One region of the Micromonospora sp. URMC 103 genome, then DNA from elsewhere that is predicted to be linked to it. Evidence: riboswitches for the same ligand, from Rfam matches in the RefSeq annotation. Region 1 holds a riboswitch; the other holds the start of a gene.
The links. Region 1 has a riboswitch for glycine ahead of gcvP (aminomethyl-transferring glycine dehydrogenase). Riboswitches for the same ligand answer to the same signal wherever they lie in the genome.
Positions count from the first base shown of each region.

Region 2: another riboswitch for glycine. It lies ahead of ACSNOA_RS15650 (amidohydrolase); the one in region 1 lies ahead of gcvP (aminomethyl-transferring glycine dehydrogenase).

Region 1 is NZ_JBPQTR010000005.1:900,253-915,569, forward strand. Features, by position in the region: gene ACSNOA_RS17185 (globin domain-containing protein) at 1-590, shown strand, start outside; gene ACSNOA_RS17190 (DivIVA domain-containing protein) at 587-1,282, shown strand; gene ACSNOA_RS17195 (NAD-dependent protein deacetylase) at 1,352-2,251, shown strand; glycine riboswitch at 2,336-2,434, shown strand; gene gcvP (aminomethyl-transferring glycine dehydrogenase) at 2,509-5,331, shown strand; gene ACSNOA_RS17205 (DUF5999 family protein) at 5,448-5,648, opposite strand; gene ACSNOA_RS17210 (chorismate-binding protein) at 5,772-6,968, shown strand; gene pip (prolyl aminopeptidase) at 7,213-8,163, opposite strand; gene ACSNOA_RS17220 (TetR/AcrR family transcriptional regulator) at 8,277-9,047, shown strand; gene def (peptide deformylase) at 9,058-9,567, shown strand; gene ACSNOA_RS17230 (GNAT family N-acetyltransferase) at 9,608-10,045, opposite strand; gene ACSNOA_RS17235 (sulfite exporter TauE/SafE family protein) at 10,378-11,151, opposite strand; gene ACSNOA_RS17240 (endonuclease/exonuclease/phosphatase family protein) at 11,346-12,125, shown strand; gene ACSNOA_RS17245 (M14 family zinc carboxypeptidase) at 12,289-14,397, shown strand; gene ACSNOA_RS17250 (fasciclin domain-containing protein) at 14,470-15,111, shown strand; gene ACSNOA_RS17255 (hypothetical protein) at 15,140-15,317, opposite strand, start outside.
Region 2 is NZ_JBPQTR010000005.1:539,674-554,990, reverse strand. Features, by position in the region: gene ACSNOA_RS15690 (M14 family metallopeptidase) at 1-709, shown strand, start outside; gene ACSNOA_RS15685 (alpha/beta fold hydrolase) at 917-1,732, opposite strand; gene ACSNOA_RS15680 (helix-turn-helix domain-containing protein) at 1,797-2,516, opposite strand; gene ACSNOA_RS15675 (helix-turn-helix transcriptional regulator) at 2,808-3,188, shown strand; gene ACSNOA_RS15670 (ATP-binding cassette domain-containing protein) at 3,229-5,613, shown strand; gene ACSNOA_RS15665 (hypothetical protein) at 6,452-7,696, shown strand; gene ACSNOA_RS15660 (SDR family NAD(P)-dependent oxidoreductase) at 7,793-8,479, shown strand; gene ACSNOA_RS15655 (LamG-like jellyroll fold domain-containing protein) at 8,578-11,052, opposite strand; gene ACSNOA_RS15650 (amidohydrolase) at 11,377-13,122, opposite strand; glycine riboswitch at 13,305-13,403, opposite strand; gene ACSNOA_RS15645 (hypothetical protein) at 13,709-14,251, shown strand; gene ACSNOA_RS15640 (SDR family oxidoreductase) at 14,370-15,104, shown strand; gene ACSNOA_RS15635 (SDR family oxidoreductase) at 15,160-15,317, shown strand, end outside.

The sequences.
Region 1 (15,317 bases):
ACGGCACGTTGGAGCTGCACGTGCGGGCGGCGCCGGGTGGTGTGGTGTCGTCGCGGCTGGTGTACGGGGCGGCGGTGGGCGACCAGCTGCACCTGGCGGCGCCGGTCGGTGACCGGTTGACGCTGTGGCCGGCCGGGTCGAGCGACCTGCTGATGCTGGCCAGCGGCACGGGTTGGGCGCCGGTGAAGGCGCTGGTGGAGCAGGTGGCCGCCGAGGGGGCGCAGCGCCGGGTGGACCTGTACGTGGGTGCCCGGTCCCGCAGCGAGTTCTACGACACGGACGCGATCGACAAGTTGGCGTCGTCGTTTCCGTGGTTGACGGTGACGTACGTGGTCGGTGCGGACTTCCGGCGTCCCGGGGAGTTCGTGCACGCCGTCGACCGGGCGTTGGCCGACGGTGACTGGCGGTCCCGGCATGTGTACGTGTGCGGCTCCGACGAGATGGTCGACTACTCGGTGCAGGCGTTGACCCGGTCCGGCTACCACCCGGGGCAGCTGCACCACGAGGGGTTCGGCAAGCACTGGTACGGGCCGACGTGGCGGACGGCGGTCGACTCCGCCGCCCCTGACAACTCGGGAGGTGCGCGGTGAGCGCCACGCCGATTAGCAGGTACGACGGGATTCCGGTGTCCGGTGGCGTCCAGGTGAGGATGACGGCCGACCGGGTGCGGCGGTGGGAGTTCGCGGCGGCGTCGTTCACCCGGCGCGGCTACGACAACGCCGACGTGGACCGGTTCCGGATGCAGGTCGCCGACGAGCTGGATCTGCTCTCGGCGCAGATCGCGAACCTGCGGGCCGAGAACGAGCGGCTCAACGACCGGGTGGAGCTGCACCGGCACGGGGTGATCCCGAGCAAGAACGCGTCGGCGAACGTGCCGGCGGCGAAGGAGGTGAATCTGCTCTCCGCGGCGCAGCGGGAGGCGGAGCAGATCATCGCGCAGGCGCACGACTACGCGCGTCGCGTCGCCGAGTACGCGCAGACGCAGTACGAGAGCTACATGCGGGCGGCCGCGGAGGAGGCGAAGCAGGAGGCCGAGCGGGCGGTGCAGGAGTATCGCAGCGCGGCGGGGCCCACCTTCGACGACTCTGTGGCGACGCGGGAGGCGTTGCGGATCTTCGGCGAGATGATGATCTCGCACATGCAGGCGGCGGCGCGGCACCTGGACGACGGCAGCGAGCAGTTGTCCCGCACGATGAGCCGGCTGATCGGCGAGGCCGGTCAGGCCGTGGCGGCGGGTGCGGGCGTACGGCAGAACGCGCTGCCCCGCCACCAGCAGCGCTGAGTCCGGCGCGGTCCACCCCCGGGCGGCCGGGGGTGGACCGGTGGGCGCCCGAGCGGGCGCTGAGGCAGCATGGACGGCGTGACGGAGATGATCGACGCGCTGGCCGACCGGGTGGCCGGCGGTGGTGTCGTGGTGCTGAGCGGGGCGGGGTTGTCCACCGAGTCGGGCATCCCGGACTATCGGGGGCCCAGCGGGGTGGCGCGTCGGCACACCCCGATGACGTACCAGACGTTCACCCGGGACCCCCTGGCTCGGCGTCGCTACTGGGCGCGCAGCCACCTCGGGTGGCGGCTCATGGCGCGGGCGGAGCCGAACGACGGGCACCGGGCGGTGGCTCGGCTGCAGCACGGCGGCCTCGTCGACGCCGTGATCACGCAGAACGTGGACGGGTTGCACACGGCGGCGGGCAGCCCGGCAGTGGTGGAGCTGCACGGCCGGCTCGACGAGGTGGTCTGCCTCGACTGCGGCAACCAGGTCTCCCGGGAGGAGCTGGACCGGCGGCTGCGGGAGGCCAACCCGGGCTTCGACGCGCGGGTGGCCGCCGTCAACCCCGACGGTGACGTGGACCTCGACGACGCCGCGGTGGCCGGTTTCCGTACGGTCGACTGCACGTTCTGCCCCGCCGGCACGCTGAAGCCGGACGTGGTGTTCTTCGGGGAGACGGTGCCCGCGCCGCGGGTGGCGCGCTGTTTCGCGCTGGTGGAGCGGGCCCGGCTGCTGCTGGTGCTGGGGTCGTCGTTGACGGTGATGTCGGGGCGGCGGTTCGTGCTGCGGGCCGCGAAGCTCGGCATTCCCGTGGTGATCGTCAACCAGGGGCCGACGCGGGGTGACGGGTACGCGGCGCTGACGGTGGACGCGCCGCTGGGCCGGGTGCTGCCGGCGCTGGCCGACCGGATCCTCGGCCCGGTCCCGGGCGGGCTGGCCGGGTCGGACCCGGTGGGCGCGGGGGCGTCCGCGGGGGCCGGCTGACCCGGCCGCGGCCGCTCATGATCACAGGCCCGGGGGACGACAGCGGTGGGAAACCCGGGCGCTGGTAGCGTTGACCATGCCGGTAACACCCACGTGGGAGAGACCGCCCAGGAGCACCCGGGGCGGCGCCGAAGGGGCAAATCCTCCCCGGAACCTCTCAGGCAAAAGGACCTCGTGGGGCAGGCACTGTGGAGCGCCGCGTCGGGGCGCGACAGAGGGGGAGGCCGACCTGTCGACCTCGCCCGGGAGCGCAGCCCATGACCGCAGAGCAGTTCGCCACCCGTCACATCGGCCCCGACCCGGATGACGAGCGCCGCATGCTGGAGACCGTCGGCTACGGCTCGATCGACGAGCTGATGGACGCGGCGATCCCCGAGGTGATCCGCTGGCACGGCACCCTCGACCTGCCGGAGCCTGCGACCGAGGCGGAGGCCCTCGCCGAGCTGCGCGCCCTCGCGGGTCGCAACACCGTCGCCGTCTCCATGATCGGCCTGGGCTACCACGGCACGCACACTCCGGCGGTGATCCGCCGCAACGTGCTGGAGGACCCGGCCTGGTACACGGCGTACACGCCGTACCAGCCGGAGATCAGCCAGGGCCGGCTGGAGGCGCTGCTGAACTTCCAGACCATGGTCACCGACCTGACGGGGCTGGCCACCGCGAACGCGTCGATGCTCGACGAGGGCACGGCCGCGGCGGAGGCCATGACCCTCGCCCGGCGGGCGTCGAAGAGCAAGAGCAGCGTGTACGTGGTCGACGCCGACACGCTGCCGCAGACGATCGCGGTGATCGGCAGCCGGGCGGAGCCGCTGGGCATCGAGGTGCGGGTGCTGGACCTGGCCGTCGAGGAGCTGCCGGGCGAGTTCTTCGGCCTGCACCTGCAGTACCCGGGGGCGTCCGGGGCGGTCCGCGACCACGCGCCGCTGGTGGAGGCGGCCCACGCGGTCGGTGCGCTGGTCACCGTCGCGGCGGACCTGCTGGCGCTGACGCTGCTGCGCCCGCCGGGGGAGATCGGCGCGGACATCGCCGCCGGCACCACGCAGCGGTTCGGTGTGCCGATGGGCTTCGGCGGCCCGCACGCCGGCTATCTGGCGGTCCGCTCGGGGCTGGAGCGGATGCTGCCCGGGCGGCTGGTGGGTGTGTCGAAGGACGCGGACGGCAACCCGGCGTACCGGCTGGCGTTGCAGACCCGGGAGCAGCACATCCGCCGGGAGAAGGCGACCAGCAACATCTGCACGGCGCAGGTGCTGCTGGCGGTGATGGCCGGCATGTACGCCGTCTACCACGGCCCCGACGGGCTGCGGGCGATCGCCCGGCGTACCCACGGCATGGCGGCGCGCCTCGCGGCGGGGCTGCGCGCCGGCGGCGTCGAGGTCGCCGACGTCGCGTTCTTCGACACGGTGACCGCGGTGGTGCCGGGCCGGGCCGCCGAGGTGGTCGCGGCGGCGGCGCGGCGCGGGGTGAACCTGCGGCTCGTCGACGGTGACCGGGTGGGGATGTCCTGCGACGAGACGACGACGGTGGCGCACCTGGAGGCGGTGTGGGCGGCGTTCGGGGTGCCGGGCGTCGACGGTGACGTCGACGTGGCGCTGCCGGCGGCCCTCGACCGCACGTCGGAGTTCCTCACCCACCCGGTGTTCCGCACCCACCACTCGGAGACGGCGATGCTGCGCTACCTGCGCCGGCTGGCCGACTTCGACTACGCCCTGGACCGGGGCATGATCCCGCTGGGGTCGTGCACGATGAAGCTGAACGCGACCACGGAGATGGAACCGGTCAGCTGGGCGGAGTTCGCGCACGTGCACCCGTTCGCGCCGGCCGAGCAGACCGCCGGCTACCGGGAGATGATTGGCCAGCTGGAGGGCTGGCTGGCGGAGCTGACCGGGTACGACGCGGTGAGCGTGCAGCCGAACGCCGGGTCGCAGGGTGAGCTCGCGGGTCTGCTGGCGATCCGCGCGTACCACCGGGACCGGGGCGAGGAGCACCGCGACGTGTGCCTCATCCCGTCGTCGGCGCACGGCACCAACGCGGCCAGCGCCGTGATGGCCGGCATGCGGGTGGTCGTGGTGGCGTGCGACGCGGAGGGCAACGTCGACCTCGTCGACCTCGACGCGAAGATCGACAAGCACCGGGACGCGCTCGCCGCGATCATGGTGACGTACCCGTCGACGCACGGGGTGTACGAGACGGGCATCGCGCAGCTGTGCGCGAAGGTGCACGACGCCGGCGGGCAGGTGTACGTCGACGGAGCGAACCTCAACGCGCTCGTCGGTTTCGCGAAGCCGGGCCGCTTCGGCGCGGACGTGTCGCACCTGAACCTGCACAAGACGTTCTGCATCCCCCACGGTGGTGGCGGGCCGGGTGTGGGCCCGGTGGCGGTGCGGGCGCACCTGACGCCGTTCCTGCCGGGCGACCCGGGCGGGGCGCGCGTCGACGGGCAGCCGGCGATCTCGGCGGCCCGGTACGGGTCGGCGGGGATCCTGCCGATCCCGTGGGCGTACCTGCGGATGATGGGCGCGTCGGGGCTGACCCGGGCGACCGGGGTGGCGGTGCTCGCCGCGAACTACGTGGCGGCGCGGCTGCGTAACCACTTCCCGGTGCTGTACGCAGGCAACAAGGGCCTCGTGGCGCACGAGTGCATCCTCGACCTGCGGCCGCTCACGAAGGCGACCGGGGTGAGCGTCGACGACGTGGCGAAGCGGCTCATCGACTACGGCTTCCACGCGCCGACGATGTCGTTCCCGGTGGCGGGGACGCTCATGGTGGAGCCGACCGAGAGCGAGGACCTGGCCGAGCTGGACCGGTTCTGCGAGGCGATGATCGCGATCCGGGCGGAGATCGACAAGGTGGGTGCGGGGGAGTGGCCGGCGGGGGACAACCCCCTGGCGAACGCGCCGCACACCGCGGCGATGGTCAGCGGCGACGAGTGGCCCCACCCGTACCCGCGGTCGGTGGGCGCGTACCCGGCCGGCGTGGACCGGGCCGGGAAGTACTGGCCGCCGGTGCGGCGCATCGACGGCGCGTACGGCGACCGGAACCTGGTCTGCTCCTGCCCGTCGCCGGAGGCGTTCGAGAGCTGACCGGTGTGCGCCGGGGCGGTCGTGGGGCCGCCCCGGCGGGCGTCGACCTGGCCGAACGGTCCCGTACCGGGGGACCGGCCAGGCCCACGCGCCGTCTGGTTACGCTGTGTCGTCGCTCAGGCGACGAGGGCGTGAGGGGCGGGCCCGCGGTGCGGGGCGATGCTGCGACCGTCGGGGAGCAGCTCACCGGTGTCCTCGAAGATGATGACGCCGTTGCAGAGCAGGCTCCAGCCCTGCTCAGGGAAGCAGGCGAGGACCCGGGCAGCTTCCCTGTCGGTGGCGTCGGCGGAGGGGCAGGTGGGTTGGTGCTGGCACATCGGGTTCTCCGGACTGTGGGGGCACTGTGTCATGGTTCACATGACCAGTGACGCACAGTACCAAGCGAAAGTGGCCGGCATCGAGCAGGAGTACGCGTGCGAGTCGCGAATTCCGCTGAACGGATGAGGCAGATAGGGCCGGACGGCGTGGACACGCTTCCATTACTTACGGTTGTCGATGCGCCGGCGGCGCCCGCCGACTGCCGCCGTACGCTGGTCGAACACGCCCGGTGGGAGTGGCGCCCGGCCGACGGCGGCGACCCGGCCACCGGCGCCCAGGAGTTCCTGGCCGCCCACGGCCTGCCGCTGGACGACCTGGCCCGCCCGGCCACCGCCCACCACGGCGCCGGCGGCCCGTGCGGCGCCGCCCTGTACGTCTCGGCCGCCGCCGGCGCGCTGCTCGCCGGCGCCCCGACCGGCGCGCCGACCCCGGCGCCCGCCCTGCCCGAGGTCGCCGTGGTGGTCTACGGCCACGCCGACCCGCCGCCCCCGCCCCCCGCGGGCGGCCGGTGGCGGCTCGGCGACTGGTCGGAGAGCTGGACCCCCGCCGCCCACGCCGCGGCCGTGCGGGCGGTCCGCGACGCCATCGGCCGCGGCGACGTCTACCAGGTCAACGTCGTGGGACACGCCAGCGCCCGGTACGCCGGCGACCCGCTGCCGGCTCTCGCCCGGCTGGGGGCGCTGCCCGGCGCCCGCTACGGCGGCACACTGACCGGCGCCGGATGGGCCATCGGCTGCGCCTCCCCGGAGACGCTCGTCGAGTTGAGCGACGGGCGGCTGGTCACCCGACCCATCAAGGGCACCCGCCCGGCCACCGCCGCCGGCGCCCGTGAGCTGCTGGCGAGCGCGAAGGAACGCGCCGAGCACGTGATGATCGTCGACCTGGAACGCAACGACCTGGCCCGGCTCGCCCGCACCGGCACCGTACGGGTCGACGAGCTGTTCGCGGTGCGCCGCTGGTGCGACCTGTGGCAGGCCGAGTCGACGGTGTCCGCGGCGGTCGCCGACGGGATCGGCCTCGCGGACCTGCTGCGCGCCGTCTGCCCCGGAGGATCGGTCACCGGCGCCCCGAAACGGGCCGCCCTCGACCGGATCGCGGCCCTCGAGCTGGTGGGCCGGGGCGCCAGCATGGGCGCCCTCGGCTGGGTCGCCCCCGGCCGCATCGACCTGGGCCTGACCATCCGCACCGCCGCCGTCGACGCGCAACGGGTGCACGTGTGGGCCGGCGGTGGGATCACCTGGGGCAGCGACCCCGACGCCGAGGTCGCCGAGGCGGCCGCCAAGAGTGCCCCCGTGCGAGCCGCCCTTTCCGGTCGCTGAGGCACGGCCGCGCGAAGCGCGCTTGACGTTGACACCGTCGGGACGGACGGCCCCGTCCACCTCACGGGGGCGGGGGCCGGCTGTGTGCCGGTTGAGCGTGATGACTCTGCGGCATATTTATGCCGCAGAGTCATCAGCCCGTGCGGGAATGTGCCCCGGACGGACCGGAGCGCCCCCGCCGCCGGGCGCCGACCTCGGCCGGCCCGGGCCCGTCGTCCGGCTGCGGGCCGGTCGTGAGCCGTTCTCACCGCCGGGCGGCGAACCCGTCCAGCGCGGCGAGCACCCGGTCGCCGATGCCGTGGCGGGCGCCGTGCCCGGCGGTCTCCACCAGCTCCAGCCGGGCGTCGGGCCACTCCTGCGCCAGCCGCCACGGGATGTCCGGCGGGCTGCTGATGTCCAACCGCCCGTGCACGAGGACGCCCGGGAGGCCGGCGAGCCGGCCCGCCTCGCGCAGCAGCTGACCGTCGGGCAGGAAGCCGGCGTGGCGCCAGTAGTGGGTGACCAGCCGCGCGGAGAGCATCCGGAACCGCGCGTCGTCGAAGCGGGCGTCGGGCCGCCAGCCGGGGACGGTGCGGACGTGCGTGTCGTCCCAGGCGACCCAGTCGCGGGCCGCCCGCTCGCGTACCGCGGGGTCCGGGTCGGCCAGCAGCCGGGCGTACGCGTCGGCCAGGTTGCCGTCGCGGTCGGCCGGCGGCACCCCGTCGCGGAACCGCGCCCACTCGGCCGGGAACACCCGCCCCATGTCCCGGGTGATCCACTCGACCTCCCGGTGGGTCGTGGTGACCACGCTGAACAGCACCAACTCGCTGACGTGGTCGGGGTGGCGCTGGGCGTACGCGAGCCCGAGGGTGGAGCCCCACGAGGCGCCGAGCACCAGCCACCGGTCCACGCCGAGGTGCTCGCGGAGCCGCTCGATGTCGGCGACGAGGTGGGCGGTGGTGTTGACCGACAGGTCCACGGCCAGGTCGGCGGCGTGCGGACGGCTGCGGCCGCAGCCGCGCTGGTCGAACAGCACCACCCGGTAGCGGGCCGGATCGAAGTAGCGCCGCCAGCCCTCGGTCGCGCCGGAGCCGGGGCCCCCGTGCAGCACCACGGCCGGCTTGCCGTCGGGGTTGCCGCAGGTCTCCCAGTACACGAGCTGCCCGTCGCCGACGTCGAGCAGGCCGTGCGCGTACGGCTGCGTCGGTGGGTACATCCGGTCCTCCCTCAGAACGAACAGTGAAACTCCCAGCGCATCGTGCACGTGAGCGTCCGCGCCCGCGGCCTGCCCCCGGCCGGTACGACGACGGCGGCGGTAGAGTCCGGGCCGTGACCACGGAGTACAGCGGCACGGGAGACCCGGCCCGCAGCCTCGCCCTGCTGTGGCGCACCCGGGAACCGGCCAGCCGCCGCGGCCGCACCGACCTGACCGTGGACCGGATCGTCCGCGCCGCCGTCGACGTCGCCGACACCGAAGGGCTCGCCGCCCTGTCCATGCGCCGCGTCGCCGAACGCCTCGACGTGGGCACCATGTCGCTCTACACGCACGTGCCCGGCAAGGGCGAGCTGCTCGACCTGATGCTCGACACCGTCTACGGGGAGACCCTCACCGACCCCGAGCCGACCGGCGGTTGGCGGGCCCGGCTGGAGCACCTCGCCCGCGAGTCCTGGGCGCTGTACCTGCGCCACCCCTGGCTGCTGCAGGTGGCCACCACCCGCCCTCCACTGGGCCCCAACCTGATCGCCCGCTACGAACGCGAGCTGCGCGCCGTGGACGGCATCGGCCTGACCGACCTCGAGATGGACGCCGTCGTCACCCTCGTCGGCGGGTTCGTCCACGGCGCCGTACGCGGCGCGGTCGAGCAGGCGCAGGCCGCCGAACGCACCGGCATGACCGAGGAACAGTGGTGGCAGGCCCACGCCCCGTACCTGGAGAAGGCCATGGACCCCCGCCGCTTCCCCCTCGCCGCCCGCGTCGGCGCGGCGGCCGGGCAGGAGCACCAGGCCGCCAGTGATCCGGCGGCGGCGTTCGACTTCGGCCTCGCCCGCATCCTCGACGGCATCGAGGTGCTCGTTCGCGACCGCCGCGACGCCGGATAATCTTGCCGACATGACGATGCGGCCCATCCGGATCATCGGCGACCCCGTCCTGCGGACCTCGTGCGCGCCGGTGACCAGCTTCGACGCCGAGCTCCGCGCCCTGGTCAGCGACCTCATGGACACCCTGCTCGGCGCCCCCGGCCGCGCCGGCGTGGCCGCACCGCAGATCGGCGTGGACGCCCAGGTGTTCGTCTACGACGCCGACGGGCACCGCGGCCACCTGGTCAACCCGACCCTGGAGCTGTCCGAGGAGACCCAGACCGACGAGGAGGGCTGCCTGTCCATCCCCGGCCTGTACTTCCCGACCCCCCGCGCCCTGCACGCCACCGCGCGCGGCTTCGACCAGCACGGCGAGCCGCTGACGATCTCCGGCAGCGGCTTCCTCGCCCGCGCGTTGCAGCACGAGACCGACCACCTGGCGGGCCGCCTGTACGTCGACACGCTGCGCGGCGAGACCCGCCGGCGGGCCCTGCGGGAGATCCGCGCCGGCCGTTTCGACTCGCCCAGCCGCAACGGCTGACCCACGCGCCAGCCCGCCCGCCGGTCGGTCGCGCCGCGGCTCACCGGCGGGCGGTCAGCGCGAACTCGCCGTAGTCGGCCACCCGGGTGAAGCCGAGCCGCTCGTACAGCCGCACCGCCGTGCCGTTGTCGGCGCGTACGTTCAGCGTCACGTGGTCGACGGTGTCCCGCAGCCGGCGGCACAGCGCCGCCACCACGGCCGCCCCCAGGCCGCGCCCCCGCGCCCGGGGATGGGTGGTGACGTTGCCCAGGGCGGCGACCCGGTACAGCGGTGACCACACGTGCACCCCGGCGACGGCGACCAGCGCGTCCCCGTCGCGCACACCCACGTACTGGCCGGTGTCCAGCATCCGCGGGTCGAACCAGTTGCCCGGGTACGCGGCCGCGTACAGCTCCCGCAGCCGCGGCAGGTCCGCCGCGCCCAACGGCTCCCCGGCCGGGGCGACCCGCTCCAGGCGCGCCGGGACGGTCAGCGCCATCTTGTGGTGCGCGGCCGGCCCGTCGACGTCGAAGGCGGGCGCCAGCGCCGCCTCCGGGGGAGAGGTGCGCGTACAGCCGGGCGGGCAGCACCGGGGCCAGGTCGGCGAGCAACGCCGCCAGCCCCGCGGCGCGCGCCGGCGCGGCGAACGCCAGCAGGGTGGGCGGTTGCGCGCCGTGGTAGAGCAGGGCCACCTCGTCGCCCCGTCGAAACCACGAGGTGTACGGCCAGAAGAAGTCGTCGAGGTCGCCGAGCTGGTAGGCGTGCAGCACCGGATCCCGCCGCAGCAGGCCGGCCAGGACCGCCCGGTCGTGCTCGGCGCGTACCGGCATGTCAGCCGGCCAGCCACTGGTCGTAGCCGAGCCGCCCGACCAGCGCCAGCACCACCACCAGCAGCACGATCCGCACGAACCCGGCGCCGCGGCGCAGCGCCATCCGCGCGCCCAGCGCCGCGCCCGCGATGTTGCACACCGCCATCCCCGCGCCCAGCAGCCACCACACGTGCCCGGTCGCCGCGAACACCACGAGCGCGCCCAGGTTCGTGCCGGCGTTGACCACCTTCGCCATCGCCGAGCCGTGCACGAAGTCCGCCCCCACCAGCGCGGTGAACGCCAGCACCAGGAACGTGCCGGTGCCCGGGCCGATCAGCCCGTCGTACAGGGCGATGCCGACCCCGGCGAGCGCGACCGCGGCGGCCACCCGGGCCGGGGTGCGCCGGTGCGGCGCCGACACCACTCCCAGCCGGGGGCGCAGCAGCACGAACAGGGCCACCGACAGCAGCACCACGAGCACGACCGGCCGGTACGCCGACGCCGGCACCGCACCGGCCAGCACGGCCCCGACCCCGGAGCTGAGCACCGCCAGCCCGGCCGCCGGCCCCGTCAACCTCCAGTCGATCTTGGTGCGCCGCGCGTACGTCGCCGCCGCCGTCGCGGTGCCCGCGATCGCCGCGAGCTTGTTCGTGCCCAGCGCCGTGGCCACCGGTACCCCGGGCGCGGCCACCAGCAACGCCGGCAGCAGAAGCAACCCGCCGCCGCCCACCACCGCGTCGACCCAGCCGGCCGTACCGGCCGCCACGAGCAGGGTGACCAACGATGCGGCGTCCACGGGCGGCATTCTGCCGACCCGCCCCGCGCGCCCGCCCCCCGCTGTGGCCAGCCTCACCCGGCACCCGCCAGGTCAGCGGCCCCGCCGGCGGCGCAACCACACCCCGGCCGCGCCCACCGCCACGAACACCAGCATCGAACAGAGCAACACCTTGACCACCCGGCAAGACTGCCACGGCGTCGTAGGGTGCAGGAGTGCGCCTGGCCACCTTCAACCTGCTGCACGGTCGATCCCTCACCGACGGGCTCGTCGACCCCGACCGGCTCGCCGCCGCCGTCACCGCCCTCGACGCCGACGTGCTCGCCCTGCAGGAAGTCGACCGCGACCAGAGCCGCAGCGGCAACCTCGACCTCACCGCCATCGCCGCCCGCGCCCTCGACGCCCCCCACCACCGCTTCGCCGCCGCCATCGTCGGCACCCCCGGCGAAGGCTTCCGCCCCCTCACCGGCGACGACGACGGGCACGGCGAACCCTGCTACGGCATCGGCCTGATCAGCCGCTACCCCGTACGCACCTGGCGCGTCACCCGCCTCACCCGGGCACCGGTCCGCTCCCCGGTCTACGTCCCCGGCCCCGGCGGCGGCCTCGTCCTCCTCCACGACGAACCGCGGGTGGTGCTCGCCGCCGTCCTCGACACACCACACGGGCCGCTCACCGCCGCCGCCACCCACCTGTCCTTCGTCCCCGGCTGGAACCTGCGCCAGCTCCGGCAGGTCGTCCGCGCGCTCCGCGCCCTGCCCGCACCCCGCGTCCTGCTCGGCGACCTCAACCTCCCCGCCGGCGTCGTCCGCGTCGTCTCCGGCTGGCGACCGCTGGGCCGCCGCCCCACCTACCCGGCCGGCGAACCCCGCGTGCAGCTCGACCACGTGCTCGCCGACCGGCAGGCCGTGCGCCAACTCCCGCCGGTCACCGCCGTCGACACACCCCTGTCCACCATCTCCGACCACCGCCCGCTCCTCGTCGACCTGGGCTGAACCACCCCGCCACCACGGCGACGGACGGTCAGCGGCACCGGGGGAGAGCAGCCCTTACCCGCCGAGGCGCAAGATTCCCTCAAGATCGTTGCGTGACCGATCCATGACGATCATGCTGGTCCAAACCGCGTCACGGTCAACCAGTCCTCGCCACGGAGGCCAAGTGAGACGCCACCGCACCACCCTCATCGCACTGTCCACACTCCTCGCCGCCAGCCTCACCACGCTCGCCACCCCGGCCAGCGCCCAGCAGGCCGCCGCCGAGCCCAACCAGGTCACCAACCTCACCGTCCGCCAGGGCGACGGGTACGCCACCCTCGCCTGGCAGCCGGTCGACGGCGCCACCGACTACCAGATCGAACGCACCCCCGTCGACGCCAACGGCACCCCCACGGGCGCCGCCACCGTCGTCGGCATCTGGCGCCCCAACCGGCAGATCAACCAGCAGTCACCCACCTTCGCCGACGCCGGCTTCAACCCCGGCGACCGGTTCCAGTGGCGCGTACGGGCCCGCTTCGACACCACCGAGCAGCCCTACTCCACGCCCGTCACCGGCACCACCACCGCCCCCTGGGGCAACCCCAACGTCCCCGGAGAGCAGCTGCGCACCCAGTGGGAGACCACCCACGCCGCGCAGTACACCAGCGACACCGAGGAGTACGCCTACACCGCCGCCATCGACCAACTCAGCGACCGCGTCCGCGTCGTCGAGATCGGCCGCACCGTGCAGAACCGGCCGATCAACATGTTCGTCATCGGCTACCCCACCCCGCCGGCCACCCCGGAAGCCGTCGCCGCCACCTCACCCGCGGCCATCAACTGCAACGTCCACGGCAACGAGCCCGGCGACCGCGAAGCCTGCCTCATCATGGCCCGGCAACTCGCCTTCAGCACCGACCCCCGCGTCACCGACCTGCTCAGCCACACCACCGTCCTGATCGTCCCCACGATCAACGGTGACGGCCGCGCCGCCAACACCCGCGGCAACAGCACCGGCCAGGACCTCAACCGCGACTACTCGCTCATCCGCCAGCCGGAGACCGCCGCGTACGTCAACATGATCCGCCAGTACCGGCCCGTCGCCGGCTACGACGGCCACGAGTTCGGCAACTCCCGCGCCGGCGACCTGCCCATGCTGCCCCCGCGGCACCAGAACGTCGCCCAGCCGATCTTCGACGAGTCCATGGACATGATCGAAGGCCACATGTACACCAAGGGCGCCGAGGACGGCTGGTGGCCCTGCCCGTACGGCTGCGACGGCGGCGGCAACGTCGGCCTCGGCGAGGAAACCATCCTCCGCAACACCCTCGGCCTGAAGAACGTCGTCAACTCCCTGCTCGAGCTGCGCAGCTCCGGCGGGCAGACCCGACCCGACGAGGGCAACGCGGCCAACAACCGCCGCCGCAAGACCTTCTCCGCCCTCTGGACCTTCCAGCAGTTCCTCGACTACCACCGCGCCCACCAGGGCGACATCAACGCCGCCCGCGCCGACGCCGTCACCTTCCAGGCGTCCAACACCGGCCGGCTCGTCTTCCGCGGATCCCGACCCATCCCCGCCCACCCGGCGCCGCACCCCGGCAGCAGCCCGCCGCCGATCGACGCCCCGCCGGCCGACCTGATCCTCGACAACGCCCCCTGCGCCTACAAGCTCACCGAGGAGCAGTACCACGGCGCCCGCACCGACGGCCCCACCGGCGCCGTCACCACCGCCGCCGAGCGCATCGCCGACCACGGCTGGAAGGTCGTCAAGACCGCCGACGGCTACTACGTCCCCCTCAACCAGCCCGAACGCGGCCTCATCCCGCTGCTCCTCGACGGGCAGGGCGTGGAGAACCTCGTCGACGGCGAACGGATCTACCCGACCCTCACCGGCCGGCGCACCGGCCCGCTCACCGTCACCGGGTTCGCCTGCCTCGACGACGCCACCGTCACCGGACCGGTCACCGTCCGCCCCGGCGCCGCGCTCGTCGCCACCGGCACCACCATCACCGGCCCGGTCAACGCCAGCGGCGCCGCCGGCGTCCTGCTCGCCGACACCAAGGTCACCGGCCCGATCCGCGTCACCGGCACCACCGACGCGATCTCCCTGATCGACCTCACCGTCACCGGCCCGGTCGACCTGTCCGCCAACCGCACCGACAACCAGCCGCTGCTCGTCGGCAACCGGGTCACCGGCCCGCTGGCCTGCGCCGGCAACACCACCGCACCGACCAACCTCAACATCCGCAACACCGTGACCGGCCCCCGCGCCGGCCAGTGCGCCACCCTGTGACACCCACCCGGTGACCGTGCCGGCAGGGCGGACCACCCGCCCTGCCGGCACCACCACAACCAGGAGGCCGTCGTGACGTCCCCCCGCACCCGCACCCCGCGGCGCGCCGGCGCCCTCCTCGCGGCCGCCCTGCTCCTCACCACCGCCGCGGCCTGCACCGGCGACACCGACCGGCCCGACACCACACCCGTCGCCGCCCAGATCAGCGGCCCCCTCTGCGCCGCACTGCCCGCCGGCGACGAACCCGGCAACCCCACCTACCTCGCCGGACAACCCGTCGGCGCCGCCCTCACGTGGATGCCCACCCTCACCACCTTCGAGGCGGCCCTGCGCACCAGCGGCCTCCTACCCGACCTCGAACGCGACGGCATCACCGTCCTCGCACCCACCGACGACGCCTTCCTCGCCAAGTTCTCCGACGACACCTGGGACACCCTCATGACCCGGGACCACGACAAGCTCCGCACCCTGGTCAAGGCCCACCTCATCGCCGGCACCCACACCCTCGACCAACTCGCCGACGCCGGCACCGCCACCACCCTCGACGGCGCCACCCTCACCGTCACCCGCACCGGCGACACCACCCGCTTCGGCGACAAGGCCGACGCCGTCTGCGCCGACTACCAGGCCACCCGCGCCCGCATCCACATCGTCAACGCGGTCCTCGGCCCCCTGCCCACCACCGCCGACGGCTCCGGACACCGCGCCCATTGACCGGCCGGCCCCGCAGCGCCGCACCCCCTCACACCGCCGCGACCATCCGCTCCACCACCGACCACCAGCCCGGCAGGCCCCCGAGCACCTCATCCGCCCGACGCCGCCGCTGCGCCACCGACGCCACCCCCAGATCCGCGAGCGCCGCCTCGAACAACGGCGACAACCCGGCACCCCGCTCCGGGGCATCCGACGCCAGGATCGCG
Region 2 (15,317 bases), 360 kb from region 1:
GCAGCCGGGCGCCTACATCGCCGACGGGCGGATCACCACGCCGCGCCCGCCGCTGGGCGACGAGGCGTTCTACTGGCAGTCGGCGTCCAGGATCCTGTCGCAGGTCAAGGCGCACCGGGAGACCGTCGTGACGCCGGAGAACGTCGGCGGCTCGTCGGACGTCCTCTACTCCTCGGCGGGCAACGTCCGCGAGGACCTGTACTACACCTACGGGATCTACGCCTTCGGCTGGGAGGTCGGCGGGTCGGTCTACAACCCGGCCACCGGCAACTGGCAGGGCGGCTCGTTCCAGCCGGAGTGGGTCGGCAACCCGGACCTCGTGAGCGGCCACTCCGAGACGATGGAGTACGCCAACGGGATCATGGAGATGTTCCGGATCGCGGCGGAGTGGGGCAAGGACAAGAAGGACCCGAGGTCCACGCTCGTTCCGGGCGGCGGAAAGTACCGCGGGCCCGTCGACGTGCGCTTCGAGACCAACGAGCCGGCGACCATCTACTACACGACGGACGGCAGCCGGCCCACGATGGAGTCACCGCGGTACGCGGCGACCGACTTCCGCGAGCCCGGCCAGGTGTTCCACGTGACCGAGACGACGACGTTCCAGTGGTTCTCGGTCGACGCCGCCGGCAACATCGAGAACAACTACGACCCGACGAAGAAGGACAGGCGCAACAACTACCGCAAGGCGACCATCACGATCAAGAAGTAGACGCCTCGCTGGTCATCGCCTCGTCGGTGCGGTCTGTCCGCACCGGCGGGGCGATGCGCTGCTGTGCACGTACCCTCGCTCGCCGACGCGGCCCCGCCGGCTCCTGCGCGTGCCGGTCGGGATGCTCGTGCCGCGCCACCCGGGGGTGACGCCCCCGGGCACCGGGCGGGTCGCGATCCGCGTGCTCCTCCCCCGAACGCCGCGCGCTCAGGCGCGGGCGAAGTCGCGCAGCGCGGCGGCGAGCACGTCGGCGGGGGCGCTGTGCTGCTCGCCCTCGACGGCCCGCAGCGTGGCGGTGGGCAGCAGCTCGGCGAGCGCCCGGGTGCCGGCGACGATGAACGGGAAGGTCCCGGTGCCGTGCATCACGAGCGTGGGCACGGTGACCGACGCCCAGCGGTCCCGCGGCAGGGGCGCGCCCGACATCGTGGTCCCCATGATCCGGCCGTCGTAGGCGATGGTCGGCGCCACCGCTTCCATGATCGGCCAGAACTCGCTCTGCCGGATGCCGCCGACGGCCTCGGCGGGCATGCCGGCCGCGGCCGTGAGGAACAGCTCCGCGGCATCGCCCGGACGACCGTCGGCCACGGCGGCGTCGAGGCGCTGCACGTAGTCGGCCGGCAACGGCGGGCGGCTGTCGTCGACGACGAACGGCGGCTCGAACAGCGCGAGACGCCGGATCGGGAGGCCGGCCGCCGCGGCGTCGAGCGCCAGGACGGCGCCGGACGACCAACCGAACAGGGTCACCGGCTCACCGGCCACCTTGATAAGCGCGGCGAGGTCCTCGATTTCGCGCTCCACGGCGTACGGCCCGGTGTCCGTGCTCTCGCCGCGTCCGCGGCGGTCGTAGGCGTAGGTGCGGAACTCGTCGCCCAGCAGCCGCCCGATCTCGGAGTTCGTGGGGTTGATGGCGGGGTACGCCGTGGCGCCGTCGATGATGATGAGCGGCTCGCCCCGGCCGAACGCGGTGAAGGCGATCACGGTGCCGTCGGCGGACACGGCGGCCGCGTTCACGTTCTCGGTCATTCTGGTTACCTCTCTGCTGGCGGTGCGGGATGTCCCGGCGGCGGGGTGCCGCGTCGCAGCAAGGCTATGGACCGTCGGCGTCGCCGATCTTGTACAGAAGCGACAGGGGCTCGGCCGCGTCCCGGCGGCGGAGCTCGCCGGCGGTACGACCGATGAACCGCTGGAGCGAGCGGGCGAGGTGCGGCTGGTCGTAGTACCCGAGCCGGTCGACCACGGCGAGCGGTGCGACGCCCTCGCCGAGCAGGATCGCGGCCTGCCGGGCGCGCTCGATCTGCCGGATGCCGCCCTGCGTGAGCCCGGTGGCCGCGGCGACGCGGCGCTGCACGGTGCGCGTGCCGATCTCCGGCGTCGCGCCGGCCACGACCTCGTCGACGAGCGGGTCCCGTACGACGACGCCCTCGCGTACGAGCCGGGCCACGAACTGCTCGGCGCTGTCGAAGTCGGGGACGAGCCACTCCTGCCCGCGCAACAGGAACGTCCGGGCGGTGGCGTGCGGGCTCTCCAGCGCGGAGTCGACCAGGCGCGCGGCGGGCAGGTGCGGCATCGACGTGCCGTGGGCGAACGTGATGCCGAACGACGCCGACCCGTCCGGCACCTCCGCGCTCGACGCCGTGGTCTCCGGACCCCGTACGGCGGCGTGCATGCCACCGTCGTGTTCCCAGAACACGAGTTCCCAGTTCGAGGTCGCTATCGAGGTCATCCGGGCGACGCCGGACGCGTGGCTGCGCCAGACCCGGTGGATGTAGGGCGAGTCCGACGCGCGGTCCTCGTTCTCGAGCGGCATCCCGGCCCTCCTCCGCTGGATTCGCGCGCTCATTTTCGCAGGTGGCCGGCCCGTCGCGCACCGGCACCGGATCATCGACGGCGCTCGGTGCGGCTCCTCCCGCAGGCGTCGGCGGGGCATTCCCCGCTGGGCGAAGTGGCGGGAGGCGCGGCACGCGACGCGGTGTGAAGCGCCCCGACCTGCGGGGCGACGTCGGTGCGGCGTGGCATCATCGCGTACGTGTCCAGCAGCAGCTCCGCCGAGGCCCAGTACCTGCGCGACCTCGTCCTGCTGCGCCGGGTCCGCGACCGGATGGACCGGGAGTACGCGCAGCCGCTGGACGTCGAGGCGCTCGCCCGCGGCGTGAACATGTCGGCCGGGCATCTCAGCCGCCAGTTCCGGCGCGCCTACGGCGAGTCGCCGTACGCCTATCTCATGACCCGGCGCATCGAACGCGCCATGGCGCTGTTGCGCCGCGGCGACCTCAGCGTCACCGATGTCTGTTTCGCGGTCGGCTGCGCGTCGCTCGGCACCTTCAGCACCCGCTTCACGGAGCTGGTCGGCGAGTCGCCCAGCGCGTATCGCGCCCGCACGGCTCCCGCGTCGGCGGAGACGCCCTCGTGCATCACGAAGCAGGTCACCAGACCGATCAGGAATCGAGAAGCACGGGGCACCGGGCCGCAGCTAGCGTGAGCGGCATGGAGACCGGGCGCCACCGAGAAGAAGGATGAGCATGGCCACCAGGACGGGCAGCCAGTCCCCCGCGCCGCACGTTGCCGACAACCACGATCTGATCCGGGTGCACGGCGCTCGTGAGAACAACCTCAAGGACGTCAAGATCGAGATTCCGAAGCGCCGGCTGACGGTGTTCACCGGGGTCTCGGGCTCGGGCAAGAGCTCGCTGGTGTTCGACACGATCGCCGCCGAGTCGCAGCGGCTCATCAACGAGACCTACAGCGCGTTCGTGCAGGGCTTCATGCCGACGCTGGCCCGGCCCGAGGTCGACGTGCTCGAGGGGCTGACGACCGCGATCATCGTCGACCAGGAGCGGATGGGCGCCGACCCCCGCTCCACGGTCGGCACCGCCACCGACGCCAACGCGATGCTGCGCATCCTGTTCAGCCGGCTCGGCAAGCCGCACATCGGTTCGCCCCAGGCGTTCTCCTTCAACGTCGCCTCGATCAGCGGAGCCGGCGCCGTCACCATGGAACGCGCCGGGCGCACCGTGAAGGAGCGTCGCAGCTTCCGCGTCACGGGCGGCATGTGCCCGCGGTGCGAGGGTCGGGGCCAGGTCAACGACATCGACCTCTCCCAGCTCTACGACGAGGGCAAGTCGCTCAACGAGGGCGCCGTCACGATCCCCGGCTACAGCATGGACGGCTGGTACGGGCGCATCTTCCGCGGCTGCGGCTTCTTCGACCCGGACAAGCCGATCCGCGCCTTCACGAAGAAGCAGCTGGACGACCTGCTCTACAAGGAGCCCACCAAGATCAAGGTCGACGGCATCAACCTCACGTACATGGGTCTGGTCCCGGCGATCCAGAAGTCGTTCCTGTCCAAGGACGTCGAGGCGATGCAGCCGCACATCCGCGCGTTCGTGGAGCGGGTGGTGACGTTCACGACCTGCCCCGAGTGCGACGGCACCCGGCTCAGCGAGGCGGCGCGTTCGTCGAAGATCGACGGGATCAGCATCGCCGACGCCTGCGCCATGCAGATCAGCGACCTCGCGCGGTGGGTCAAGGAGCTCGACGAACCGTCGGTGGCGCCGCTGCTCGCGGCCCTGCGGCACACCCTCGACTCGTTCGTCGAGATCGGGCTCGGCTACCTCAGCCTCGACCGCCGGTCCGGCACCCTCTCCGGCGGCGAGGCGCAGCGCACCAAGATGATCCGTCACCTGGGGTCGTCGCTCACCGACGTGACCTACGTGTTCGACGAGCCGACGGTCGGGCTGCACCCGCACGACATCCAGCGGATGAACGGCCTGCTGCTGCGGCTGCGCGACAAGGGCAACACCGTGCTGGTCGTGGAGCACAAGCCGGAGACGATCGCCATCGCCGACCACGTCGTCGACCTCGGGCCCGGCGCCGGGACAGCCGGCGGCGAGGTGGTGTTCGAGGGCACCGTGGCGGGCCTGCGGGCCAGCGGCACCCTCACCGGCCGGCACCTGGACGACCGCGCCTCCCTCAAGCCGTCGGTGCGGACGCCGTCCGGGGTCCTGGAGGTGCGCGGCGCCCGCGCCCACAACCTGCGCGACGTCGACGTCGACATCCCGCTCGGCGTGCTGGTCGTCGTCACCGGTGTGGCGGGCTCGGGCAAGAGCTCCCTGATCCACGGCTCGGTGTCCGGGCGCGACGGTGTGGTGTCGGTCGACCAGACCGCCATCCGCGGCTCGCGGCGGAGCAACCCGGCGACGTACACGGGGCTGCTCGACCCGATCCGCAAGGCGTTCGCGAAGGCCAACGGCGTGAAGCCCGCCCTGTTCAGCGCCAACTCCGAGGGCGCCTGCCCCGCCTGCAACGGCGCCGGTGTCATCTACACGGACCTGGGGATGATGGCCGGGGTCACGACCACCTGCGAGGAGTGCGAGGGGCGGCGGTTCCAGGCTTCGGTGCTGGAATACCGCCTCGGCGGCCGCGACATCAGCGAGGTGCTCGCGATGTCGGTGGCCGAGGCCGAGGCGTTCTTCGGCGCCGGCGAGGCCGCCACGCCGGCCGCGCACCGGATCCTCGACCGGCTCGACGACGTCGGCCTCGGCTATCTCAGCCTCGGCCAGCCGCTCACCACGCTGTCCGGCGGCGAGCGGCAGCGGCTCAAGCTCGCCGCCCGCATGGCCGAGAAGGGTGGCGTCTACGTTCTCGACGAGCCGACCAGCGGCCTGCACCTCGCCGACGTCGAGCACCTGCTCGGCCTGCTCGACCGGCTCGTGGACACCGGCAACTCGGTCATCGTCATCGAGCACCACCAGGCGGTCATGGCGCACGCCGACTGGATCATCGACCTCGGGCCCGGCGCCGGCCACGACGGTGGGCGGATCGTGTTCGAGGGCACGCCCGCCGACCTCGTCGCCGCCCGCTCCACGCTCACCGGCGAGCACCTCGCGGCCTACGTGGGCGCCTGACGCGGCGCCTCGTCGTCGACGGTGCGGGTGCGGCACCAGGCCCCGCCACGACACCCGACCGGCGTCGGCCGACGACCGGCCACGGCACCGGACCCGCGTCGGCCGACGACCGGCCGCGGTACCCGACCGGCATCGGCCGACGACCGGCCACGACACCGGACCCGCATCGGCCGACGACCGGCCGCCACGAAAGGCCCGCCGGGGAGCAGCCGCTCCGGCGCGGCCCTGACGCAAGCTTGATCCACACCACTTCGCCGATCTGGCGGCATCCGACACGGTGGGACACCGCCACTTCGGCGAACTGGAGTCGATCAAGGCACCGCCCGCGGTCGCTGCGGTCGAGGCACCGCCTCTCGTTCGCCGCGATCAAGGCACCGCCCGCGGTCGCCGCGATCAAGGCACCGCCCGCGGTCGCCGCGATCAAGGCACCGCCCGCGGTCGCCGCGGTCGAGGCACCGCCCGCGGTCGCTGCGATCAAGGCGCCGCCCGCGGTCAATGCGCCCGCGCCGGACCCGGCGTGGGGCTTGCGCTCGTCCGAAACGCGGCATGCGCCGACTTCGTCCTCGATAGGGTCGGGCAGACCGCACTCCGCCGCGAGCGCGGCACGGCGGCCGGCCCGGATCCCGGCCGGCTGGATTCCTGGAGCCGGGGGCCGCATGCGACCGACGCGTCACCTGACGAGCGGGTGTTCCGGCACGCGGACGCGCCGGACGCACCCGCGCCGCGGTGACCGCCGGCTCCGGACACCGGGCGTCCCGTCGGGCGGGACACCACGGCGGCGGCGCGCCGGATCCGTGACCACCGCTACGACGCCGCCGACTTCGACGATCGGCGGGTCATGACCGGCCCGGCGGAGGGCGACGAGGGCGCCGGGCCGCCCGCGCGGGTCGCGTACCGGAACACGCCGCCGCTCGCTGACCGGCCGCCGCTCACCTCCCCCGCGCCCCCTCCTCCGCCCCACGGCGAGCCGGCCCGGCCCGCGCCGCCGCCGACCCGACCCGCCGGTCCGAGCGCTCCGCCGCCGACCCAGCCGACCGTGGGGCTCGCCGGGCTGACCTTCGTGGTGCCGCTGTTCTTCGTGCTCGCCTTCGGCGCCGGCGACGCGGAGTCGTCGTTGCTGGTGCTCGGCCCGCTCACCACGTTCGCCCTCCCGGTGATCGCCATGATCGCCTTCTGGTGGCAGGACTGGCCGGGCAGCGCCCTCCGCGCCGGCTGGAGCGGGTTCACCGACACCGTCCTCGCCGCCGCGGGCGGGGTGGCGCTCACCGTCGCGGCGCAGGCCGTCGTCGGCCGCGTGGACCTGCGCGGTGTCTTCTTCGCGCACGCCGGCCCCGCACACTCGGCGACCTTCCCGGTCACGCTGTCGTTGGGCGCCGGGGCGTTCGTGGCGATCCTCCAGCTCACCCTGGTGTCCGAGGGGTGGCCGCTGCGCCGGTTCGGCCGGATCGGTTCGGGCGTGGCGGCGCTCGCGCTGTGCTGGGCGGTCGCCGTGGCCGCGTACCTGCTGCTGGTGAACCTGGACGAGGTGCCGGCGGCCGTCCGCGGCGCGGGCCACCTGCGCAACCCCGGCGGGCCTCTTCCGGCCGCCGCCTACGGCGCCCTGCTGATCGTCCTCGGCGTCTGGCAGGTGATCCTCTTCGTGGCGCTGCGCGGCTGGCCGTTCTCGCGGATCTCCCGCCGCGGCCCGCGGTTGCTTGCCGGGAACGCCGCCGTGCTCGCCGGCACGGCGGTGACCTTCCTGCTGCTGCGCGAGGCCACCGGGTGGCGACCGAACCAGATCAGCGCCGCGGGCGGCACGGTCATCGCCGCCACCCTGCTGGTCGCCATGCTGTTCGAGGGCTGGCCCGGGACCCGGCTCGGCCCCGGACCGGGCCGCCTCTGCGTCGTGCTCCTCGCCGGCCTGGTCGCGGCAGCGCTGTACGCGGTGCTGGCGTGGTACGCGGGGCGGATCACCTTCGCGCGGGCCACCGCCGAGGACTGGATCGCGCTCGCCGCCCTCAACTTCCTCGCCACGGGGGTGGTGCTGCACGTCGCGGTATGGCGCCGCTGGCCGGTCGTGGCCACGACGACGACGCGGCCCTGACCACACCCGCACCGGCCGGCCGCCGGCACCCACCCGAGCCGCGCTACGGTCGGCAACTGCCGATCAAGGTATGGCCGGTGGAAGGAAAAGGGGCGCATGAGCACGTCGATCGTCGTCGGAGGAAGCACCGGACTGGGACGGGTGATCGCCCAGCATCTCGCGGATCGCGGCGACACGGTCGTCGTCACGAGTCGGGACAAGGCACGGGCCGAGGCGGTGGCCGCCGAGATCGGCGGCACGACCCGGGGGCTGGGCGTCGACCTCTCCCAGCCGGAAACCATCGCCTCGGCGTTGAGCGAGATCAGCGAGGTCGACAACCTCGTCATCACCGCCACCAGCCAGACGCCGAACACCCTCGGCGGGCTCGACCTCGACGCCGCCGTCACCGCGGTGACGATCAAGCTGGTCGGGTACGCCGAGACGGTGCGGGTCCTGCGTGACCGCTTCCGCCCCGGCGCGTCGGTGGTCCTCTTCGGCGGTCTCGCCAAGGAACGCCCGTACCCCGGGTCGACCATCGTGACGACGCACAACGCCGGCCTCACGGGCCTGGCCAAGACCCTGGCCGTCGAGATCGCACCGCACCGGGTCAACGTCCTGCACCCGGGCATCGTCGGCGACAGCCCCAAGTGGCGCCACATGACCGACCACCCGCACGTCGCCCGGACCCCGATCGGGCGGCTCGTGACGATGGCGGAGATCGTCGACGCGACGGACTTCCTCCTGCGCAACAGCGGCGTCAACGGCCAGGAGCTGTTCGTCGAGGGCGGGCTGCTGGCGAACTGACGCCCCCCGGCCCTGGCAGGCCGGTGGCCGTCGCCGCGGCGGAGGCCCGCCGCGGCGACGGCCGGGTGAGGCGGAGTCCGCCTCACCCGGTGCCTCTTTCAGGAGGCGTACAGCTCGGCGACCTCGGCCGCGGACAACGCCCGGTCGTAGACCCGCACCTGGTCGATCGCGCCGCGCCAGAAGTCGACCGGGCCCCCGTTGAACCGGGCCCGACCGATGACGGTCGGCCCGCTGGACGCCTCGCCCAGGCAGGAGCTGGCCGTTCCGGCCGGCTGCCCGTCGACGTACAGCGTCAGCGTGCCGGCCGCGGCGTCGCGCACACCCACCAGGTGGTACCAGCGGCCGGTCTCCGGTGCGGTCGGCGCGAGCGCGCGGACGCCCGCGAAGCTGAACGCGAAGCGGTTGTCGGCCCCGGAGTACTGCAGGAAGAAGGCGCTGTGGTCGGCGCCGTCCTGGCTCACCGCGGTGGCGAAGCCACCGAGACTGTCCAGCCGGACCCAGGCCGACGCCGTGTAGTTGCCCGTGGTGTCGAGGATCGGGGCGCCGGTGTCGACGTACTGGTCCACCCCGTCGAGCTGCACGGCGCCGCCGGTGTGACCCGTCGTCCAGGTGGCGCCGCCCTGCAGGGTGCCGTCGTGGTCGCCGGCCCGGTCGTCGGTCACCGTGCCGCTGCCCTCGTCCAGCGGCCACCAGCCCACGCCGGTGAGCCCGGGCGTGCCCGGCGGCAGCGGCGGCAGGTTCGCGCCCGTGCCGTCGACGGATCGGACGATGGCCCGGTTGACGTCGCGGACCTGGTCGAAGTCCATCTTCTTCACCTGGCGGTCGTAGGTGTAGAAGCCGTTGACCTCGTGCTCCACGTCGGTGGTCTGGGTGTAGACGCCGCCGGAGAGGCCACACCGGGTGGCCACCGTCAGCAGGTCACGCTGGTTCTCCACGTACCGCCTTGTGAGGGTGGCGCTGTCCGGCGTCATCTCGTAGCCGTGCCCCTCGCCGAACCACATGTGCCCGGGCACCTCGAGCCCGAGCCCGCCGTGCTCGCCGTCCACGGCCACGCGGTCTCCGCTCGGGACCGGGGACGCCGGGCCGAGGTACTGGTGGAAGTCGATGATGTCGCCGCGCCCCGAGTCGCCCTTGGAGTTGCAGCAGTTCACCCCGCTGTGCGCGTTGACCATCCGGCTCGGGTCCTGGGCGCGCAGCTCGTCGGCGATCCGACCGGTCGCCGTGCGGTCCCATTCGCCCCAGCCCTCGTTGAACGGCACCCACACCGTGATCGACGTCCAGCTCTGGTGCTCGGTGACGATCTCCTTGAGCTGGCGCTCGAACTCCTGCTGGGCGTCGGCCGGGGGGATCCCGCCGGTACGCATGGACGGCATGTCCTGCCACACCATGAGGCCCAGCTTGTCGGCCCAGTAGTACCAGCGGTCGGGCTCCACCTTGATGTGCTTGCGGATGGTGTTGAAGCCGAGCCGCTTGGTCTCGGCGATGTCGAAGCGCAGTGCCTCGTCGGTGGGGGCCGTGTAGATGCCGTCCGGCCAGAAGCCCTGGTCCAGGGTGGACATGTTGAACAGGATCTTGCCGTTGAGGGCCAGGTGGAGCTTGCCGTCGGCGCCCCGGACCTTGCCCACCTCGCGCATGCCGAAGTAGGAGTCCACCTGGTCCACGACCTTGCGGCCGTCACGCACCCGCACGGTGAGGTCGTAGAGGTACGGCGAGTCGGGCGACCACAGCTTCGGGTTCGGCACGGGTACGCGCAGCTCCCGGCCGGCCGGCCCGGACGCGCGCCCCACGACCCGGTGGCCGGCGTACGCGACGACCTCGACGGTACGGCCGCTGCCGGCCGCCACCTGCGGGGTGATCCGGAGGCTGGCGTCGTCGACGTCCGGCGTCATGGCCAGCCGCTCGACGTGGCTCGCCGACACCGGCTCCATCCACACGCTCTGCCAGATGCCCGACGACGAGGTGTAGAAGATGCCCCGGTCCGGCACGTTGCGCTGCTTGCCGACGGGCTGCCAGGTCTGGTTGGTGCGGTCCTCGACCCCGACCACCAGCTCCTGGGCGCGGCGGCCGCGGAGGGCGTCGGTGACGTCGACGCTGAAGCTGTCGTAGCCACCGCGGTGGGTGGCGACCTTGACGCCGTTGACCCAGACCGTGGCGTCGTAGTCGACGGCGCCGAAGTTGAGCCGCAGCCGCTCGCCGCCGCCGACCCGCCAGTTGGCCGGCACGTCGAACGTGCGCCGGTACCACATCCGGTCCTCGTGGCGTTGGATGCCCGACAGCGCGGACTCGATCGGGTACGGCACGAGGACCCGTTCGCTGAGCTGCTCGCCGATCGGTGGCGCCTCGCCCTCCTGCGCCCCCGCGAACTGCCACACCCCGTTGAGGCTCTGCCACCTGGAGCGGGCCAACTGGGGGCGCGGATAGTCGGGCAGCGCGTTGTCCGGCGACACCTCGTCGGTCCACGGTGTGGCGATCGGCGGCGTCCCCGGTTGCCAGGTCGGCTCGGCCCGCGCGACTCCGGGCACGCCGGCGACCACGCAGACCGCGGCGATCAACGCGGTGACTGCTTTCCTCATCGTTCAGGGTCCCTTTCTGACAGACGGCATCGCCTTCGAGGCGCGCCTCGATGGATTCGGTGGGCGACTCCCGGGCATGGGCGAAGCGGCAGACTTCGAGGTGCACGTCCGCGCGGACGACCTCGCCATGGACGGACTCGGTCCCGTCGGCGGCCCGGCGGGACGCGGCGCGTCCCGGTGTCACGACGGGATCGTCGCGGGGCTACCGACGGGCCCGGCCGTCACCGAGGAAAGCGTCCGGCGGCTGTTCGCCACTGCCTTAACCGCACCCGGGGTGGGGTGTGGTGTCGGGGTGGGCCCCGGCACCACACCCGGACGCCGGTGCTACTCCAGCGGAGGCAGGTTGGACGGCGGAAGCTCGGGGCCGAGGCTCGGGGCGGTCTCGGTCGACACGATCCGCCGGGGCGGCCACGTGACGCCACGGGGCGGCCAGGACTGCCGGGTGCGCTGCAGGAACCACTTCGGCGGCTCGTAGAGCGGCAGCTGGTAGTCGTCCGGCAGCATGCTCTTCCATGTGATCTTGGAAGTGCGCCGGGCGAACTCCTCCTTCATCTCGTTCAGGACGGTCGGCTGCGTCAGCAGGTCGACGGTGGTGGCGGCCAGGTACTTCGCGGCGGCCAGCATGGACACGTGGCCGGCGTGTGAGGCGGCCGTCGCGGTGTGGTGCCACGAGTGGTTCTTCGTGCCGCCGGGCTGGTGCGCGGTGCCCATGGAGATGGTCGGCACCTGCCAGCTGATGTCGGCGACGTCGGTGGAGCCACCGCCCATGAAGACCGGCGCCGGGGGCCGCAGCTCGCTGATCCGGTCGGAGAATCCGGTCTCCGCCGAGCCGTTGGACTTCTGCAGCGCCCTGCCGAAGCGCTGGTCGGCCTCGGAGAACGTCGGCGCGCCGATCTGGGTCATGTTGGCGTGCATCAGTTCGGCGCCACGCTTGTTGCCGAGCGTGTTCCAGACGCCGCTCATGATGCGGTATTCCATCCGGGTGCTGGTGGCGAGGGCGGCGGCCTCGGCGCACTTGACGATCTTGTCCATCAGGATCTTCGAGCGGGCCGGGCTGCCCTCACGCGCGTAGTACCAGATGCTCGACAGCGTCGGGAAGACGTTCGGCGCCTGCCCCGTCTGCCGGATGGCGTGGTGCATGCGGGCGGTGTGGGCCATGTCGCTCTCCCGCAGGAACTCGGTCAGCATGGCCATCGCGGTGACGGCGTCCTGCGTGGACCTGGTGCTCAGCGGGGAGCCGCCGTGGCCGTCGGTGCCCAGGAAGTGGAAGGCCACGCTGTACATGGCGTTGCCCGAGCCCCAGCTGGTGCTGTTGCCCGTGGCCGGGTGCCAGTCGACGAAGGCGTCGAGCCCCCGGTAGACGCCCGCCTTCACCGCCACCGACTTGCCGACCAGCTGCTCCTCGGCGGTCGAGCCGAAGAACTTGATGGTGCCGTCGACGTTGCGGGCCTTCATGGCCGCGGCCGTCGCGGCCGCCGCCCCGGCGGCCGCGGCACCCAGGGCGCAGTGGCCGCAGCCGTGTCCGTAGCCGTAGGTGGGCGCGTACGGGTCGTGGTGGTAGACCAGCGGCGAGTGGGTGGAGTTGCCCTTCTCCTGGGACAGGCCGGGCAGCGCGTCGTACTCGCCGCTGAACCCGATCACCGGCTTGCCGGTGCCGTGGCTGAACGTGGCCACGAACGCGGTGGGCATGCCGCCCGCGCCCCACTCGATCGTGAACCCGTTGGCAGCGAGGAACTGCGCCTCGGCCCACGAGGAGTTCCACTCCGCGAGCGAGGGCTCCGCGTACTCCCAGATCCGGTCGTTGAGGCCGCTGATGCGGTCCGCCTGGCGGTCGATCCACGAGATCGCCGCGTCCTTGGCCGGCGAGTCGGCGGCGAGGTTGGTCGGCGCCTCGTAGTTCGCCGGATCGGCCGGCATTGTCTTGGGGTCGAGCGCGAGGTCGGACGCGGCGGCGAGGGCCGGGTCCGCCGTCAGCGCGGGGGCGACCGCGAGTCCGGCGCCAGCCATGCCGAGGAGGCCCAGAAGGTCGCGGCGGCTGTACCCCGATTCGAGATGATCGGTTTCGCACATGGTGCACTCTCCTCGATTGAGAGCTGATCAACCGGACGCCGTCAGCGCGGCGTCGGCCATGCCCGGACATGCGGGCCTCGATCGATCCGAGAAAAGATTCGCGTTGGGGCGGAAGGGTCGGGGGTCGACGGATCGAGGGCGTGGCGTGTGAGCCGGTTGACCATTGGACGCGGCGGGCGTCCTCCGTCCCCACTGTCTGTGTACCTGAGAGCGTCGCCGGCCTTCCGCCGGCTTTCCCCTTCGGTGAGCGGCACGCGCCGCTGCTCTCCAGTGGCGCCTCGGGGCTGCAGTACTTGGGCCTGTGAGTTTCCGGGGAGGTTGCTCCTTCGGCGCCTCTCCTGGCCAGGGGGAGGACTCTCCTACAGCTCCTCAAACGGCTGATTTGATCCAACGCAGAAGGCGACCAGATGTCAACCCTCATCTCAATCTTGACGGAGAAAGGATCTCGTATGCGCCTATGTTCCGTGTCGCCGCCCGCCCCGGGGGAAGTGCGGGAAAAGACCACTCGGAAAGCACCCGCCACCCCGCGAATCGCCCGGAACGAACGGCGTCCGTGTGATCGGCGACGAGGTGGGTAGAGCCGGACATGCTGACACGCGCGCTATGGCAGGGCACGCTCGCCGGCCTGGCCGGCACCGCGGTGATGACGGTGGCCGAGAAGGCCGAGCAGCGGTTGTCGGGCCGACCGGACTCCTACGTCCCGGCCCGGGTGCTCGAGCGGCTGTTGCGCCTGCCCGAGAAGCCCACGACCCAGCCGCGGTCGCTGAACCTCGCCATGCACTACGGGCAGGGCGCCCTCGTCGGTGTGCTCCGCGCGATCATGGCCAACGCCGGACTTCGAGGGCCCTGGGCGTCGGCGATGTTCACCGTGGTCCGGCTGACCACCGACCAGGTCCTGGAGAACGCCACGGGCGTCGGGGCGCCGCCGCAGACCTGGCCCCGTCGCGAACTCGCGGTGGACCTCCTCCACAAGGCGGTCTACGGTTTCGCGGTCGGCCTGGTCGCCGACGCGTTGGCCGCCCGCAGCGGGCCCGGCCCCGGGCAGCTCCACGCGGCGAAGCTGCCCGGCCGCCACCACGACGTCGGCCCCCTTCCCCGCTCGGCGGCGGCGTGGGGCCGCCGCGGCTGACGGCCAGGCGTCATCAGTTTTGTTGATGCTGGCGATCGGAATGATTCGTTTGATCTGATGCTGGCGCGGAGCGAAGCTTGATCCTGCAACGACAAGAACCCGGTCAACGGAGGCTTCCATGAGCACAGGACAGCGCGTAGCGATCGTCACCGGCGGTTCGCGTGGCATCGGCCGCCAGGTCGTGCAGCGGCTGGCCGAGGAGGGCTACGCGGTGGTCGTCAACTACGCCGGCAACAAGGCCGACGCGGACGCCACCATGGCGACCCTCACGGACCAGGGCGCCACGGCGATCGCCGTCCAGGCCGACGTCGGCGACGAGAAGGCGGTCACCGCCATGTTCGACACGGCGGAGCGGGAGTTCGGCGGAATCGACGTGGTGGTGAACGTGGCCGGCATCATGCCGGTGGGCCCGCTCGTCGACTTCGACCTCGACACCTTCGACCGGCTGGTCCGCACGAACCTGCGCGGCGCCTTCCTGGTCACCCAGCAGGCCGCTCGCCGGGTCCGCGCCGGTGGCGCGATCATCAACACCTCGAGCTCGATCACCAAGTTCAGCCGCCCGGGGTACGCCGCCTACGCCGCCACGAAGAACGGCGTCGAGGCGATGACCCTCATCCTCGCCCGCGAGCTGCGCGGTCGCGACATCACGGTCAACACGGTCGCGCCCGGGCCGGTCAACACCGAACTGTTCCTGCGCGGCAAGGACGAGGAGACGATCGCCCGGATCGCCGCCGAGCCGCCGCTGGGCCGGATGGGCACCCCGGAGGACATCGCCGAGATCGTGGCCTTCCTCGCCGGCCCCGGTCGCTGGATCAACGGCCAGGTGCTGTACGCCAACGGCGGCGCGATCTGACCAGCCGGGCAGAACGCATCCCCTCCCCCTCCCCCCTCGCACAAAGGTGTTCGCCATGAGCAAGATCATCCTTATCAGCGGCGCGTCCAGTGGATTCGGCGCTCTCGCCGCCCGGGCGCTGGCCCGTGCCGGCCACACCGTGTACGCCGGCATGCGGGACCGGGCCGGGCGCAACGCCCCCGCCGTCACCGACGCCGGGGAGTACGCCACCGC